Regions from separate parts of the Pseudoxanthomonas sp. Root65 genome, predicted to be linked through region 1. Evidence: predicted binding sites of a transcription regulator. Region 1 holds the regulator's gene; the other holds the start of a gene.
The links. The regulator FliA, encoded in region 1, starts transcription of late flagellar genes. The targets are predictions, from matches to a motif close to TAAAGTTTNNCNNNCNNNGGCCGATAA.
Positions count from the first base shown of each region.

Region 1 (7,249 bases):
CGAAGTGGTCCGCCGCTTCAGCACCGTGCAGCCGCAAGGCGTGGTGCTGACCAAGCTGGACGAAACCGGCCGCCTGGGCAGCGCACTGAGCGTGGTCGTCGACCACCAGCTGCCGATGACTTGGGTGACCGACGGCCAGCGCGTTCCCGACGACCTCCATCGCGCCAACAGCGCCCACCTCGTGCTGCGGCTGGACCAGCTGCGCCGCGAAGCCGACGAACCCTGCTCGACCGAGGCCACCCATGTCGCCTGACCATCCGCTGCAGACCAATCCCCGCAGCACCCCGCCGTTGCCCGGCGCCTTCCATCCCGTGCGTGTCGTCGCCGTCACCGGCGGCAAGGGCGGCGTGGGCAAGACCAATGTGTCGGTCAATCTGGCCGTGTCGCTCGCCGAGATGGGCAAGCGCACCCTGCTGATGGACGCCGACCTGGGCCTGGCCAACGTGGACGTGCTGCTCGGCCTGTCGCCGAAATTCACCCTGGCCGACCTGGTCGCCGGCCGCTGCGGCCTGGAAGACGTGCTGCTGGAAGGTCCGGAAGGCGTGCTGGTGGTGCCGGCCTCGTCGGGTTTCCGCCACATGGCCGAACTGACCCCGGCCGAACACGTCGGCCTGGTCAACGTATTCTCCGAACTGCAGCGCGCCCTCGATTTCATGATCGTCGACACCGCCGCCGGCATCACCGACAGCGTGCTGACCTTCTGCCAGGCCGCGCAGGACACCGTGGTGGTGGTCTGCGACGAACCGGCCTCGATCACCGACGCCTACGCGCTGATCAAGGTGCTGACGCGCGAGCGCGGCCTGGACCGCGTGCACGTCATCGCCAACATGGTCCGCGACCCCAACGAGGGCCGGAAGCTGTACGAGAAACTCGCCCGCGTCTGCGAACGCTTCCTCGGCGACGTCGCCCTGCACTACCTGGGCGCCGTGCCGCAGGACGACTGGCTGCGCCGCGCCGTGCAGCGCCAGCAGGCGGTGGTGAAGGCCTACCCGGGCAGCCCGTCGGCGCGCGCCATCACCGACATCGCACGCACGACGGCGCGCTGGCAGCCGCCGGTAGGCGCGCGCGGCAACGTGGAATTCTTCGTCGAACGCCTGATCCAGCGGGGGGTGGCCGCATGAACACCGCCGCCGCCCAGTACCGCGCGGTGCAGCGAAGCGCCGCCAACGACTTCGTCACCCAGCACGCCGACCTGGTCCGCCGCATCGCCCATCACCTGGCGGCGCGACTGCCGGCCAGCGTGGAGATCGACGACCTGATTCAGGCCGGCATGATCGGCCTGCTGGAAGCCTCGCGCAGCTACGACGCCGAACAGGGCGCCTCGTTCGAGACGTACGCCTCCATCCGCATCCGCGGCTCGATGATCGACGAGATCCGCCGTGGCGACTGGGTGCCGCGCTCGGTGCATCGCCGCGCGCGCCAGGCCGCCGCCACCGTGCGCGAGATCGAACAGCGCACCGGCCGTGCCGCCATCGCCACCGAAGTGGCGAGCGCGATGGAGATGCCGCTGCCCGAATACCTGCGCCTGATGGAAGACGCCGCGCGTGGCCAGGTGCTGAGCCTGGAGTCGCACATCGACGACCACGGCGAGCCGAACACCTCGCGTACCGGCGGTCCCTCGCCGCAGCAGAACCTGGAACGCAGCGAGTTCCGCCAGCAACTGGTCAAGTGCATCGGCCAGCTGCCCGAGCGCGAGCAACTGGTGCTGTCGATGTACTACGAGCAGGAGCTCAACCTGAAGGAAATCGGCGCCGTGCTCGGCGTAAGCGAATCGCGCGTCTGCCAGATCCACGGCCAGGCGATGGTGCGCCTGCGCGGACGCCTGCAGGTGTTCGAGAAGGCCGACGCGGGGCTGGGAGACGAGGAGTGAGAAGCGAGTGGAGAGGCGTGAGGAGTGAGACACGGCTCCGCACCCTGTGCCCCTGCCGCGTCATCCACCGCCCCTAAACATTTCCCGGCCCCGGCCGATACCCCCTCCAGACTCGCCGTCCACGCAATACCGGAGCACCCGTGACCAACAAGAACATGCGCATCCTGATCGTGGACGATTTCTCCACCATGCGCCGCATCATCAAGAACCTGCTCAACGACCTGGGCTACACGAACACCGCCGAGGCCGAGGACGGCAACAGCGCATTGACGGCGCTGGGCCAGGGCGGTTTCGACTTCGTGGTCACCGACTGGAACATGCCCGGCATGACCGGCATCGAGCTGCTGAAGGCCATCCGCGCCGACGACCGCTACAAGACCCTGCCGGTGCTGATGGTGACCGCCGAGGCCAAGCGCGAGCAGATCATCGAAGCGGCGCAGAACGGCGTGAACGGCTACATCATCAAGCCGTTCACCGCGCAGACGCTGGAAGAGAAGCTGGGCAAGATCTTCGAACGCCTGGGAGCGGCCGCCTGATGAACGCCGTCGTCGACGCCACCGCTGCCCGCGCGGCGCTGGTGGAGAAACTGCAGCACGCCCTCGACGCCCTGGAACAGGGCGACGAAGCCGGCTGGCGTCGCGAACTGGATGCCATCGCCGCGTGGCGCACGCAGCCGATGATGCAGGGCCTGGGACGCTTGGCGCGTGAGCTGGCGCAGACGCTGGGCGAGCTGCCGCCGACCGGTCCGGACGAACTCGATGACGCCTGTGCACGCCTGGACCACGTGGTGGAGATGACCGAGCAGGCCAGCCACAAGACGCTGGACCTGGCCGAACAGTGCCGTGGCTACGCCACCCAGCTGAAAGCCACCGACCTGTCGCCGGCGCAGGCCGCGCTGGTGGACAGCATCGGCAAGGGCCTGTCCGAGATGGCGCTGGCGCAGAGTTACCAGGACCTCACCGGCCAGATCATCCGCCGCGTGGCCGGCATCGTGCGTCGCGTGCACGAGGGTTTCGGCGCGCTCGGCCTGCCGCCACCGGAAAAAAACCGCGACAAGGCTTCAGAACTCGCCGGTCCGGCCGTTGCTGGTCTTGACCGCAACGCGTTTTCGCAGGACGACGCCGACGACCTGCTGTCCGGCCTGGGGTTGTAGCCCCGGGGGACACGCGCTGCGGAACCGGAGACCCGCCATGCCCGCCGCTGCCGCCCGCCGTTCCCGTCACCCCGTCGTCCTGCTGTTCGTGGGATCGCTGCTGGTCTGCGATGCGCTGGTCGGCCGTTTCCTGCGACGCCGCGCCGCCCCGGCCCTGCTCGATTCCTCCCGCTGATCGCCTGCCCCGGTATCCGTCCCGCCCATGTCCGCCGTCACGCCCGAAATCGCCGCCGACTTCCTGATCGAAGCGCAGGAAATCCTCGACCGGCTCGGCGAACAGCTGGTCACGCTGGAACAGGACCCGTCCGACAGCGACCAGCTCAACGCGGTGTTCCGCGGCTTCCACACCCTCAAGGGTGGTGCCGGCTTCCTCGGCATCCAGCCCATGGTCAACCTGTGCCACGCGGCCGAAGAGACCTTGGGCCTGGTCCGCGCCGGTCAGGCCGCGCTGGAAGCGCAGCACTTCGACGCCGCGCAGCAGTCGCTGGACTGGCTGCAGCAGATGCTGGACGCCATCGGCGCCGGCGAAGACCCGCCGCATGCGCCACAGATCCTGATCGACCAGTTCGACGTGCACGGTGGCGCCCCCGCACCTCGCTCTGCGCCTGCTGCACTGGCGACACCGACGGCGCCCGCCGCGGGCGGCGACATGATCAGCGACGACGAATTCGAAGCGCTGCTCGACCAGCTGCACGGCGATGGCGCGCCGACGACCTTGGCCGCGCCTGCGCCCACGCCACCGCGAGCCGCACCGGCGCCCGCTCCGGCCAGACCCGCCGCGCCGAAGCCCGCCGCCAAGGCCGGCGGCGAGGTCGAACAGACCATCCGCGTGGACACCAAGCGGCTGGATGCCATCGTCAACCTCGTCGGCGAGCTGGTGCTGTCGCGCAACCGCCTGAAGACGCTGCGCGCGCGCATCCGCGACGAGGAACTGGACCGCGCCGTCAGCAGCCTGGACATCGCCACCGCACGCCTGCAGACCGCCGTGATGCGTACGCGCATGCAGCCGGTCGGCAAGGTGTTCTCGCGCTTCCCCAAGGTCGCTCGCGACGTCGCCCGCCAGCTGCAGAAGGAAGTCGACCTGGAACTGGTCGGCGCCGACACGGAGCTCGACCGCAACCTGGTCGAGGCGCTGGCCGATCCGCTGGTGCACCTGGTGCGCAACGCGATCGACCACGGGATCGAAGTGCCGTCGCTGCGCGAGGCCTGCAGCAAGCCCAGGCAGGGCCATGTGCGGCTGTCGGCGCAGCAGGAAGGCGACTTTGTCACCATCGAGATCCGCGACGACGGCGCCGGCATCGATCCGGAACGCCTGCGCGTCAAGGCGCTGGAAAAAGGCCTGATCGATCCCGAGGCCGCCGCCCGCCTCAGCCACGACGAATGCCTGCAGCTGATCTTCCTGCCGGGCTTCTCGACCAAGGCCGAGGTCACCGACATTTCCGGCCGCGGCGTCGGCATGGACGTGGTGCAGTCGCGCATCCGCGAACTCAGCGGCCAGATCACCATCCATTCCGATGTCGGTCGCGGCAGCCGTTTCGTCATCCGCGTGCCGCTGACGCTGGCCATCCTGCCGACCCTGCTGGTGCAGGCCGGCGACCCCGTCTACGCGCTGCCGCTGGCGCGCGTGATGGAAGTGCTGCACGCGCCGTCGGAAAGCCTGCGCTGGTTCGACGGCCAGGCCGTGCTGGACCGCCAGAGCCATACCCTGCCGCTGGTCGACCTGCGCCAGTGGCTGCGCGTGGACCCGTTCATGGCGCCGCTGCTGACCATCGTGGTGCTGCAGATGGGCGAGCAGCGCTTCGGCCTGATCGTCGACCAGGTCCGCGGCCGCGAGGAAGTCGTCATCAAGCCGCTGCCGCGCGCCGTGCGCGGCCTGCCCGGCTACGCCGGCGCCACGCTGATCGGCGACGGCCGCATGGCCCTGATCCTGGATGTCGACGGGCTGCGCGCGACGGCGTGACGCAGTGGGCGGGCGCGGGAGCCGGGCTGCTGTGGGTGCCGAGTGGGTGTGGGTGCCGGGCTGTTGTGGGAGCGACGTAAGTCGCGAGCTTTTTCTCTCAGACATCAAGACCCTCTACCCATCCGTCTCGCGGCCATCGCGACTTACGTCGCTCCCACAACAACGATCTGGGTGTGATCGCGATCGCGACTTACGTCGCTCCCACAAGCGGTCCACCTCAAGTCCCTCTCGACCAGGCCGATAGATCAGCACATGGATATCTTCAGCCTCATCGGACTCCTGCTGGCGCTGGTCGCGCTGGTGGGCGGCAGCATCCTCAAGGGAGCCGGCCTGTCGTCGCTGTGGTCGTCGGCGGCATTCGTCATCGTCATCCTCGGCACGCTGGCCGCGATCCTGGTGCATACGCCGCCGCCGGTGTTCAAGCGCGCGGTGTCGATCGCCCGCTGGGTGATCCGCCCGCCGGGCACCGACGGCGACGCGCTGCTCGCGCAGATCGTCGAGTGGAGCAACATCGCACGCAAGCAGGGCCTGCTGGGCCTGGAGCCGGTGGTCAGCCAGCAGGACGATCCGTTCCTGAAGAAGGGCCTGCAGATGCTGGTCGACGGTGTGGAACCGGAATCGATCCGGCACATGATGGAGATCGACCTCAACGGCCAGGAACACCAGGACCTGGCCGCCGCCAAGGTGTTCGAGGCGATGGGCATCTACGCCCCCACGCTGGGCATCATCGGCGCCGTGTTCGGCCTGATCGCGGTGATGAAGAACCTGGCCGACCCCAGCAAGCTGGGCCACGGCATCGCCGCCGCGTTCACCGCCACCATCTACGGCATCGCCTCGGCCAACCTGTTCTTCCTGCCCATCGCCAGCAAGCTGAAGAGCGTGATCGGCGGGCGCAGCCGCGAGCAGGAAATGATCATCGAAGGCCTGATCGCCATCGCCCAGGGCGAGAATCCGCGCAACATCGAGGCCAAGCTGGCCGGCTTCCTGCACTGACCCGGCGGGACGACGGCGATGGCACGCAGGAAGAAGCACGAAGAGCACGCCAACCACGAGGCCTGGGCGATCCCCTACGCCGACCTGATGACGCTGCTGCTGGCCTTCTTCGTGGTGATGTACGCCATCTCCACCGTCAACGAAGGCAAGTACCGCGTGGTGGCCGATGCGCTCACCGCCGCGTTCGGCGGCGCGCCGCGCACGATCAATCCGGTGCAGGTGGGCAACCACCAGTTGCAGGGCTCGGACTTCGACCGTCCCTCGCCCATCAAGTCCGGGGCCAAGGAAGGGCCGTCGGCGCCCTCGCCGTCGCCCAACGTCACCCTGCTGGCCGCGATGGCCTCGCAGATGAACATGTCGCTGGACGCCGCCGGCCTGCAGGCCGCGCAGGGCGAGCTCAAGCGCATCGCCGACGACCTGGAGCGCGCGCTGGCGCCGCTGATCGACGAGAAGCTGGTGACCATCAAGCGCTCGGCGCTGTGGCTGGAAGTGCAGATCAACAGCGACATCCTGTTCACCACCGGCTCGGCGGCGCTCGACCCGCAGGCGCAGCAGACCGTCGGCAAGCTGGCCGAAGTGCTGGGCAACGTGCCCAACTCCGTACGGGTGGAGGGCTACACCGACGACCGACCGATCCGCACCTCGCAGTTCCCCTCCAACTGGGAACTGTCGTCGGCCCGCGCGGCCAGCGTGGTGCACCTGTTCGTGCGCGACGGAATTCCGCCGGAACGGCTGGCGATGATCGGGTACGGCGAGTTCCGCCCCATCGCCGACAACGCCAGTGAGGAAGGCCGCAACACCAACCGCCGCGTGCTGCTGGTGATCCTGGCCAGTCCGACCGGTCCGGCACCGGACTTGCATGCGCAGCAACAGGCCGTCGCTCCGCCGTCAGTGATCCCGCTGCCGCCGTTGCCGACCCACGCCGCGTCGCCCATGCCCGGAGCGCCGCCGGCGCCCCAGGTCCATGAAGGAGTACCGTGATGCGCGTGTGGGCAATCGCCAACCAGAAAGGCGGCGTCGGCAAGACCACCACCACCCTCGCCCTCGGGCGCGGCCTGGCCATGCGCGGCCATCGCGTGCTGCTGGTCGACCTGGATCCGCATGCCTCGCTGACGCGCGCGTTCGGCGTGGCCACCGATCCGCAGCCGACCGGCGTGCTGGAACTGTTCGACGAGCAGCCGCCCACGCTCGCCAGCGTGGCGCGCGCCACCGAGATCGAGAACCTGTCCTTCGTCGCCGCGCAGACGCCGCTGGCCACGCTGGAGCGCCGCAG
Region 1 is NZ_LMHA01000003.1:393,199-400,447, reverse strand. It holds gene flhF (flagellar biosynthesis protein FlhF) at 1-253, shown strand, start outside; partial or broken gene ASD77_RS16505 (MinD/ParA family protein) at 309-1,121, shown strand; gene ASD77_RS16500 (RNA polymerase sigma factor FliA) at 1,118-1,870, shown strand; gene cheY (chemotaxis response regulator CheY) at 2,026-2,406, shown strand; gene ASD77_RS16490 (protein phosphatase CheZ) at 2,406-3,023, shown strand; gene ASD77_RS18240 (hypothetical protein) at 3,061-3,198, shown strand; gene ASD77_RS16485 (chemotaxis protein CheA) at 3,226-4,983, shown strand; gene ASD77_RS16480 (flagellar motor protein) at 5,236-5,976, shown strand; partial or broken gene motD (flagellar motor protein MotD) at 5,995-6,807, shown strand; gene ASD77_RS16470 (ParA family protein) at 6,957-7,249, shown strand, end outside.

Region 2 (7,249 bases), on a different contig from region 1:
CCTTGTGGTTCATAACGAAGAGAACCCAGCGCTGGGCCTGCGCGGCGTACGCCTGTCGCTGGCGCATGCCGGCGTGTTCGACACGCAGCTGCGCGCCATCCTGCGCGCGTCCAGCTACGGCCCGATCCGCGTGCTGGTGCCGATGGTCAGCAGCCGCGAGGAAATGCTGGAGGTCCGTCGCCGCCTGCAGCGCGCGGCCCTCCAGCTGCGCAAGCAGGGCCATGAGGTCGCGGTCCAGCTGGCGTTGGGTGCGATGATCGAAGTGCCCGCCGCGGCCATCGCGCTGCACGCCTTCGCCGACGTGGTCGACTTCGTTTCGATCGGCACCAACGACCTGGTGCAGTACCTGCTGGCCGCGGACCGCAACAACGACGCCCTGGGCGAACTGTATTCGCCGCTGCACCCGGGCGTGTTGCGCCTGCTGCGGCACGTGATCCGCACCGGCGCCGAACACGATGTCCCGGTGGCGATGTGCGGCGAGATCGCCGGCGATGCCATGCTCGCGCCGATGCTGCTGGCGCTGGGCCTGCGCGAGTTCAGCCTGCATCCGGCCACGCTGCTGGAAGTGCGCCGCGCAATCCGCGATGTCGACCTCGCCGATCTGCAGGCACGCACCGAGAAGCTGCTGCAGGCACGCGACCGTGCCGGCATCGAGCGCTGGTTGAAGGCGGCGGCCTCCGCCTGAGGTCACCGAAGCTTCTTGTGGGAGCGACGCAAGTCGCGATAGGGCATCGGGAAAGCTTCATCGCGACTGACGTCGCTCCCACAACCGCTACCCCGCCACCCACATCCCACACCACACCCGACACCCCTGCCCCAGGGTGTCCATAAATCGCAGCCCGGGCGATAATGGCGCAATGAACGCCTGATGCCCCGGTCGCATCCGCCTGACGGATCGGCCCCATTCCGGAGTACCGAATGGTCGAGACCATCCGCCACGACAAGACCGCACGCCAGTTGCGCCTGCTCTCCGACGCGCTCGACAGCGGTCGGCTGGGGCCCGTGCGCCGGTTGGTCAACACCTTGTCGCCGGCGGAGATCGGCAACCTGCTGGAATCGCTGCCGCCGGGCAAGCGCGAAGTGGTGTGGGGCCTGGTCGATCCCGAGGACGACGGCGAAGTGCTGGTGCACGTCGGCGACGAGGTGCGCGAGAGCCTGCTGGCGGACATGGACACCGACGAAATCGTCGCCGCGGTCGAGGACCTCGACATCGACGATCTCGCGGACCTGGTCGAAGACCTGCCCGACACCGTCATCGACGAAGTCCTCAAGTCGATGGACCGCGAGAACCGCGAGCGCCTGGAGCAGGTGCTGTCGTATGCGGAGGACACCGCCGGCCGTCTGATGAACCCGGACGTGGTCACCGTGCGCGCCGACGTCAACGTCGACGTGGTGCTGCGCTACCTGCGCCTGCGTGGCGAACTGCCGGACCACACCGACCACCTGTACGTGGTCAGTCGTCGCCACCAGTACCTGGGCCGCGTGCCGCTGGCCGCGCTGGTCACGCATGAGGACACCACGCCGATCAACCGCCTGATCGACGATGAGCAGCCAGCCATCGACGTGGGCGAGAGCGCGCAGGAAGTGGCGCGCCAGTTCTCCGACCACGACTGGGTGTCCGCGCCCGTGGTGGACGACAACAACATCCTGCTCGGCCGCATCACCATCGACGACGTGGTCGACATCATCCGCGAGCAGGCCGAGCACCAGGCGCTGGGCGCCGCCGGTCTGGACGAAGACGAGGACCTGTTCTCGCCGGTCAAGCGCGCCGTGCGCGGTCGCGTGGTGTGGCTGGGCATCAACCTGTTCACGGCGTTCCTGGCGGCGACGGTCATCAAGCAGTTCGACGCCACGCTGGAGAAGATCGTCGCGCTGGCCGTGCTGATGCCGATCGTCGCCGGCATCGGCGGCAACGCCGCGGTGCAGGTGCTGACGCTGATGGTACGTGGCCTGGCGCTGGGCCAGGTCGGCGCCAGCAATGCGCGCATCCTGCTGTGGAAGGAAATCCGGGTGGCGCTGATCAACGGCCTGCTGATCGGCGGCATCGTCGGCGTCATCGCGTTCGCCTGGTTCCGCAGTCCGCTGCTGTCGCTGGTCATCGCGATGGCCCTGGTACTGAACTTCTGCGCCGCCGCCACCGCCGGTGTGCTGCTTCCGCTGCTGCTCAAACGCATGAACATCGATCCCGCCGTCGCCGGCACCGTCGTGGTCACCGCCGTGACCGACGTGATGGGCTTCTTCTGCTTCCTGGGCCTGGCCACGGTCATCCTGCTGCACTGATGGTTTCCACGATGGAACGCGTGGGCAAGGTCAGCGAATGGAACGACGACCGCGGCTTCGGCTTTATCGCACCGCTCGACGGCAAACCGGCCCGCGTGTTCTTCCACGTTCGGGACTACCGGCTCGACGGGCGTCGCCCCGAGGTGGGCGAAGTGATCAGGTTCACCGCGCAACGCCAGGCCGACGGCAAGTGGCGCACCCTGACGGTGCGCAGGACGGTACCGGCGGTGCGTCAGGCCAAACCGGCGGCGCCGTCGCGGGCGATGCCATGGCGACCCGGCTCCGCCCTGCCGGGCGCGCTCGCCATCGTGGCCTATGCCCTGCTGATCGCATGGGCGATCGGCGCGGGACGACTTCCGTTGGAAGCGGCCTTGGTGCCGCTGGCGCTGTCGGCGATCACCTTCGTCGCCTACGCGCTCGACAAGCATGCCGCGCAGACCGGCCGCTGGCGCACGCCCGAATCGACGCTGCATATGATGGAACTGGCCGGTGGCTGGCCCGGTGCGTGGATCGCCCAGCAGGTGCTGCGGCACAAGTCAAGCAAACGCGCTTACCGCGTGGTGTTCCGGGCCATGGTGGTACTGCACCTCATCGCCGCCGCTGCGTGGTTGTGGGGGCGGGCATGACGCCGATGCGAGGGACGTGGCCAGCGTTTGTGGCCCGACGAGGCTGAGCCTGCCGGACTGACGTTCGCCCGCACGCGCCGCTTTCCTACAGGCCGCTGCGGCATGTCCCGATTCCTCCGATCGTGTCCGCGCGCGACGCTGCCGCTTCCCGGATCCGGTTCATCGCCATGCGCCTGCTTCTCGCTGCCCTGCTGTGCCTGCTGACGTGGCCCGCCCTCGCGACGCCGCCCCCCGAGCCGATGCTGGCCACGTCCTACCGCGAGGGCGTCGCGGTGTCGTCCTTCCTGGTGAGCGAGAAGCTGGACGGTGTGCGGGCGCGTTGGGATGGCCGGGCGCTCTGGACACGCGGCGGCGCGCGCATCGCGGCACCCGCCACGTTCACCCGTGGCTGGCCGACCGACGCCATGGACGGCGAGGTCTGGATCGCGCGCGGCCGCTTCGATGAAGTCAGCGCTTTGGTCCGCCGCGTCAACCTCGATCCGCAGGCCTGGCGCAGCGTGCGCTTCATGGCCTTCGACCTGCCCGCGCATCCAGGCACCTTCGACCAGCGCGTCGCGCGCCTGCGCGCGGTGGTCGCGGCCGCCGGCAACGTGCATCTGGCGATGATCCCGCAGCAGCGCTTCGCCAGCACCGCCGAGCTGGATGCAGAACTGGCCCGCGTGGTGGCCGCCGGCGGTGAGGGCCTGATGCTGCACCGGCGCGACGCGCGCTACCGGCCCGGGCGCAGCGACCACCTGCTCAAGTACAAGATCCACCAGGACGCCGAAGCGCAGGTGGTCGCGCACCTGCCCGGCAAGGGCAAGTACGAGGGCATGATGGGCGCCGTGCAGGTGCGTACCCCGGAGGGACGCAGCTTCCGCCTGGGGAGCGGCTTCACCGACGCGCAGCGGGCCGCGCCACCGCCGTTGGGCGCGTGGGTGACGTACCGCTACAGCGGACTCACCTCGACCGGACTGCCCCGCTTCGCCCGCTTCGTGCGGGTACGCGAGGACATGCCACCGCCCGATCGCGCACGCTAAACGGTCGGGCCCGCCCGGCTTGGCGGCACCCTCGGGTTATGCTGCCATTCGTTATCCCCGATGCCGACCGCCATGCGCTTTCTCGCCACCGCCTGCCTGGGCCTGCTGCTGATCCTGATGACCGCCTGCACCACGACCGCCCCGATGAATCCCAGCGGCGAATTCGTCGCGCGCGAGATCGCACTCGACGGTCAGACCTACCGTTACCAAGTGTTCGTGCCGGCCGCGCGCTTCCGTAGCGACAAGCCGCCGGTGGTGCTGTTCCTCAACGGCTCCGGCGAGCGCGGCCGCGATGGCGTGAAGCAGACCATGGCCGGCCTGGGGCCGTACCTGCGCGAGCACGCCGACACGTTTCCCGCCCTGGTGGTGTTCCCGCAGGCGCCGGACGATACGGAATGGACCCAGGACGCCGGACCCATCGCCTTCGCCACGCTGGACGCGGCATTGCGCGAGTTCAACGGCGATCCCGACCGCGTCTCGCTGACCGGCATGTCGATGGGCGGCTACGGCACCTGGGAACTGGCGCTGCAGCAGCCCACGCGCTTCGCCGCGCTGGTGCCGATCTGTGGCGGCATCACCGTGGACTGGGGACGCGACCGCCCCAGCATGAACGTGCACAGCGTGGCGGGCGCTGCGGACCCCTTCGCCGCCGCCGCGCAGCGGCTGAAGGATGTGCCGGTGTGGATCTTCCATGGCGGCAAGGACGACGTGGTGCCGCCGTCGCAGTCGCGCCGCATGGATGCCGCGCTGAAGGCCGCTGGCGCGCGCGACGCGCGCTACACCGAATTCCCCGACGCCAACCACAACAGTTGGGACGCGACCTACGCCCACGCGCCGATGTGGGACTGGCTGTTCGCGCAGCGTCGCGGGCGCTGAGCGTGGCCGACCTGATCCCCGACTACTTCACCGCCGGCTGGCGCGACCAGCCGCTGGCCTGCCCCTGCGGCTGGCAGGGCGACAGCCGTGCCATGGCAATGGAACTGCATGACGCCGTCACCGACTACGCCTGCCCCCAGTGCGGCAACCTGTTGCTGATCGTCTCGCACCCGACGCTGGAGCAGGTCCGCGCGGCCGCCGCTGCCGGCAACGCGGAAGCCGCGAGCCAACTGGCCATCATCGAGGAAGCCCAGGCCCGTTTCCCCCGGCACGGCGACTGAGCCAGCGCCGGCACGCCTTGGGTCACGCTTCGGCCGCCTCGCCGCCGCCGGCGGACACGCCAGCCTCAACCCGTGCCCGTCGCGGCCGATAACCCGGCATCCCCTGGTGGCCGACGGGCATCCGCCCATGGCCGTGCGAGCGATTTGAATGGCTGACGCGGCCGACGACAACTCCGGTATCTCTGGCGGCTTCCGCCGGTTGTGGTCGCGTCGCCGCGAGGCCGCTGCACCGGCCTCGCGCGAACTCGCCACGACAAAGACCACCGCCAGGGCCCCGGCGATCAGCGCCGCCCAACTGCAGGCGCTGTTCGCGCACGCGGAGGAACCGGCCGCCCTGCTGTCCGCCTTTGCCGACGGCGTCGCCGGTCTGCCGGGCGAACTGCATGGCATGGGCGAGCGATTGCAGTCCGCACATGCCGACAACGATTGGCCGCGCTATGGCCGCGCGCTGCGCCAGCTCGTCGACAAGTACATCCGCACGATCCAGGATGAGCCGCTGTCGGGCGAAGCGGAGCAGATGCGCGACCTGCTGCACCACCTGCTGGTCGGCGGCATGGAACACCTGCTGCGCGACGACACCACGCTGCTGCCGCAGGCGCACGCCCTGGCCGACCGCGTGCGCCAGTGGCAACCCGCGCAGCCGCTGGCCGAACTCGGCAGCGAGTTGAAGGAACTCTGCCAGCAGGTCGGCCTGCGCACGCACGAAGTGAACGATGCGCAGGAACTGATGCGCAGCCTGTTCGACCTGCTGTTGGAAAACGTCGGCGAACTGATCGAGGACGGCAGCTGGCTGCAGGACCAGATCGGCGCGGTACGCCAGTTGCTCGCCGGACCGCTCGACCGCACCGCGCTGGAACAGACGCGTGCCGGTCTGCGCGAGGTGATCTACAAGCAGGGCCTGCTGAAACAGGGCCTGGCCGAGTCGAAGGCGTCGATGAAGGAGATGATGGTGACCTTCGTCGAGCGGCTGGACGGCATGGCCAGCAGCACCGGCGAATACCACGACCGCATCAGCTTCCACGCCCAGGCCGTGCGCGAGAGCCGCAGCATCGCCGAGCTGGGCAAGCGGATGGAAGACATCCTGGAGGACACCGCAACGGTGCAGGCGCAGGCCGCGCGTGCGCGGGACAGCCTGCTGGAAGCGCGACGCGAGGTGGAGGAAGCCGAGCGCCGCGTGATGAACCTGGAACAGGAACTGCAGTCCGTCTCCGAACTGGTGCGCGTGGACCAGCTGACCGAAGCGCTCAACCGGCGCGGCTTCGACGAGCTGTTCAAGCGCGAATCGGTGCGTGCGCTGCGCAGCGGCCAGACGTTGACCCTGGCCTTGCTGGACCTCGACGATTTCCGCCACATCAATGCCGCGCACGGCCATCTCGGCGGCGACGCCGCGCTGTGCCATGTCGTGGCGCTGGCACGCAACACCCTGCGCGCCACCGATGCGGTCGCCCGCTTCGGCGGCGAGGAATTCGTGCTGCTGTTGCCGGAGACCAGCTTCCTGGAAGCGATGGGCACGCTGGAACGCCTGCGCGACCGCCTCGCGCACAAACCACTGGTCTACGAAGGCCGCGGCATCCTGGTGACCTTCAGCGCCGGCGTGGCGCGCTGGCAACCCGGCGAATCGCAGGACGAACTGCTCGCACGCGCCGACCGTGCCATGTACCAGGCCAAGCAGGCCGGCAAGAACCGCGTGGTCGCCGCACCGGAGTGACCCCGCCGCTGGGAGGCGACGCGATGTCGATCCCACGCGTCATGCCCTGTCTGAACCCGTAACGCCGGCGGTACCTGCATGCGCGTAGCACGTGCGATCGACGCGATGCAGACTACTTTCTCTCCGCGATATCTCAGACCGTCATTCCGGCGTAAGCCGGAACCCAGTGACTTCATCCATGGCAACACGGCACTGCGGCCTCGCTTGATGGGAGAGCGAAAGACACTGGGTCCCGGCCTTCGCCGGGATGACGGTCTGCAAGCTACTCGCAGAATCGCGAGCACGTCACGCATGAGGCCAAGCAGTCCGTCGGGAACCGGATAGTCGCTGAGAATCGAACATCGCGCATGCTGTTGACGCGGCATCCATGTCTATTGACCCGCGATGTCTCAAACCGTCATCCCGGCGCAGGCCGGGACCCAGTGTCTTTGGTGCTGGTGGATGACGTCGCTGGTTCCG
Region 2 is NZ_LMHA01000001.1:369,681-376,929, forward strand. It holds gene ptsP (phosphoenolpyruvate--protein phosphotransferase) at 1-685, shown strand, start outside; gene mgtE (magnesium transporter) at 919-2,280, shown strand; gene ASD77_RS01680 (DUF1294 domain-containing protein) at 2,301-2,906, shown strand; gene ASD77_RS01685 (DNA ligase) at 3,074-3,925, shown strand; gene ASD77_RS01690 (prolyl oligopeptidase family serine peptidase) at 3,998-4,801, shown strand; gene ASD77_RS01695 (hypothetical protein) at 4,804-5,082, shown strand; gene ASD77_RS01700 (GGDEF domain-containing protein) at 5,231-6,790, shown strand.
Region 2: a site for FliA is predicted at 5,148-5,174, ahead of ASD77_RS01700 (GGDEF domain-containing protein). Genes of this name have one in related genera too.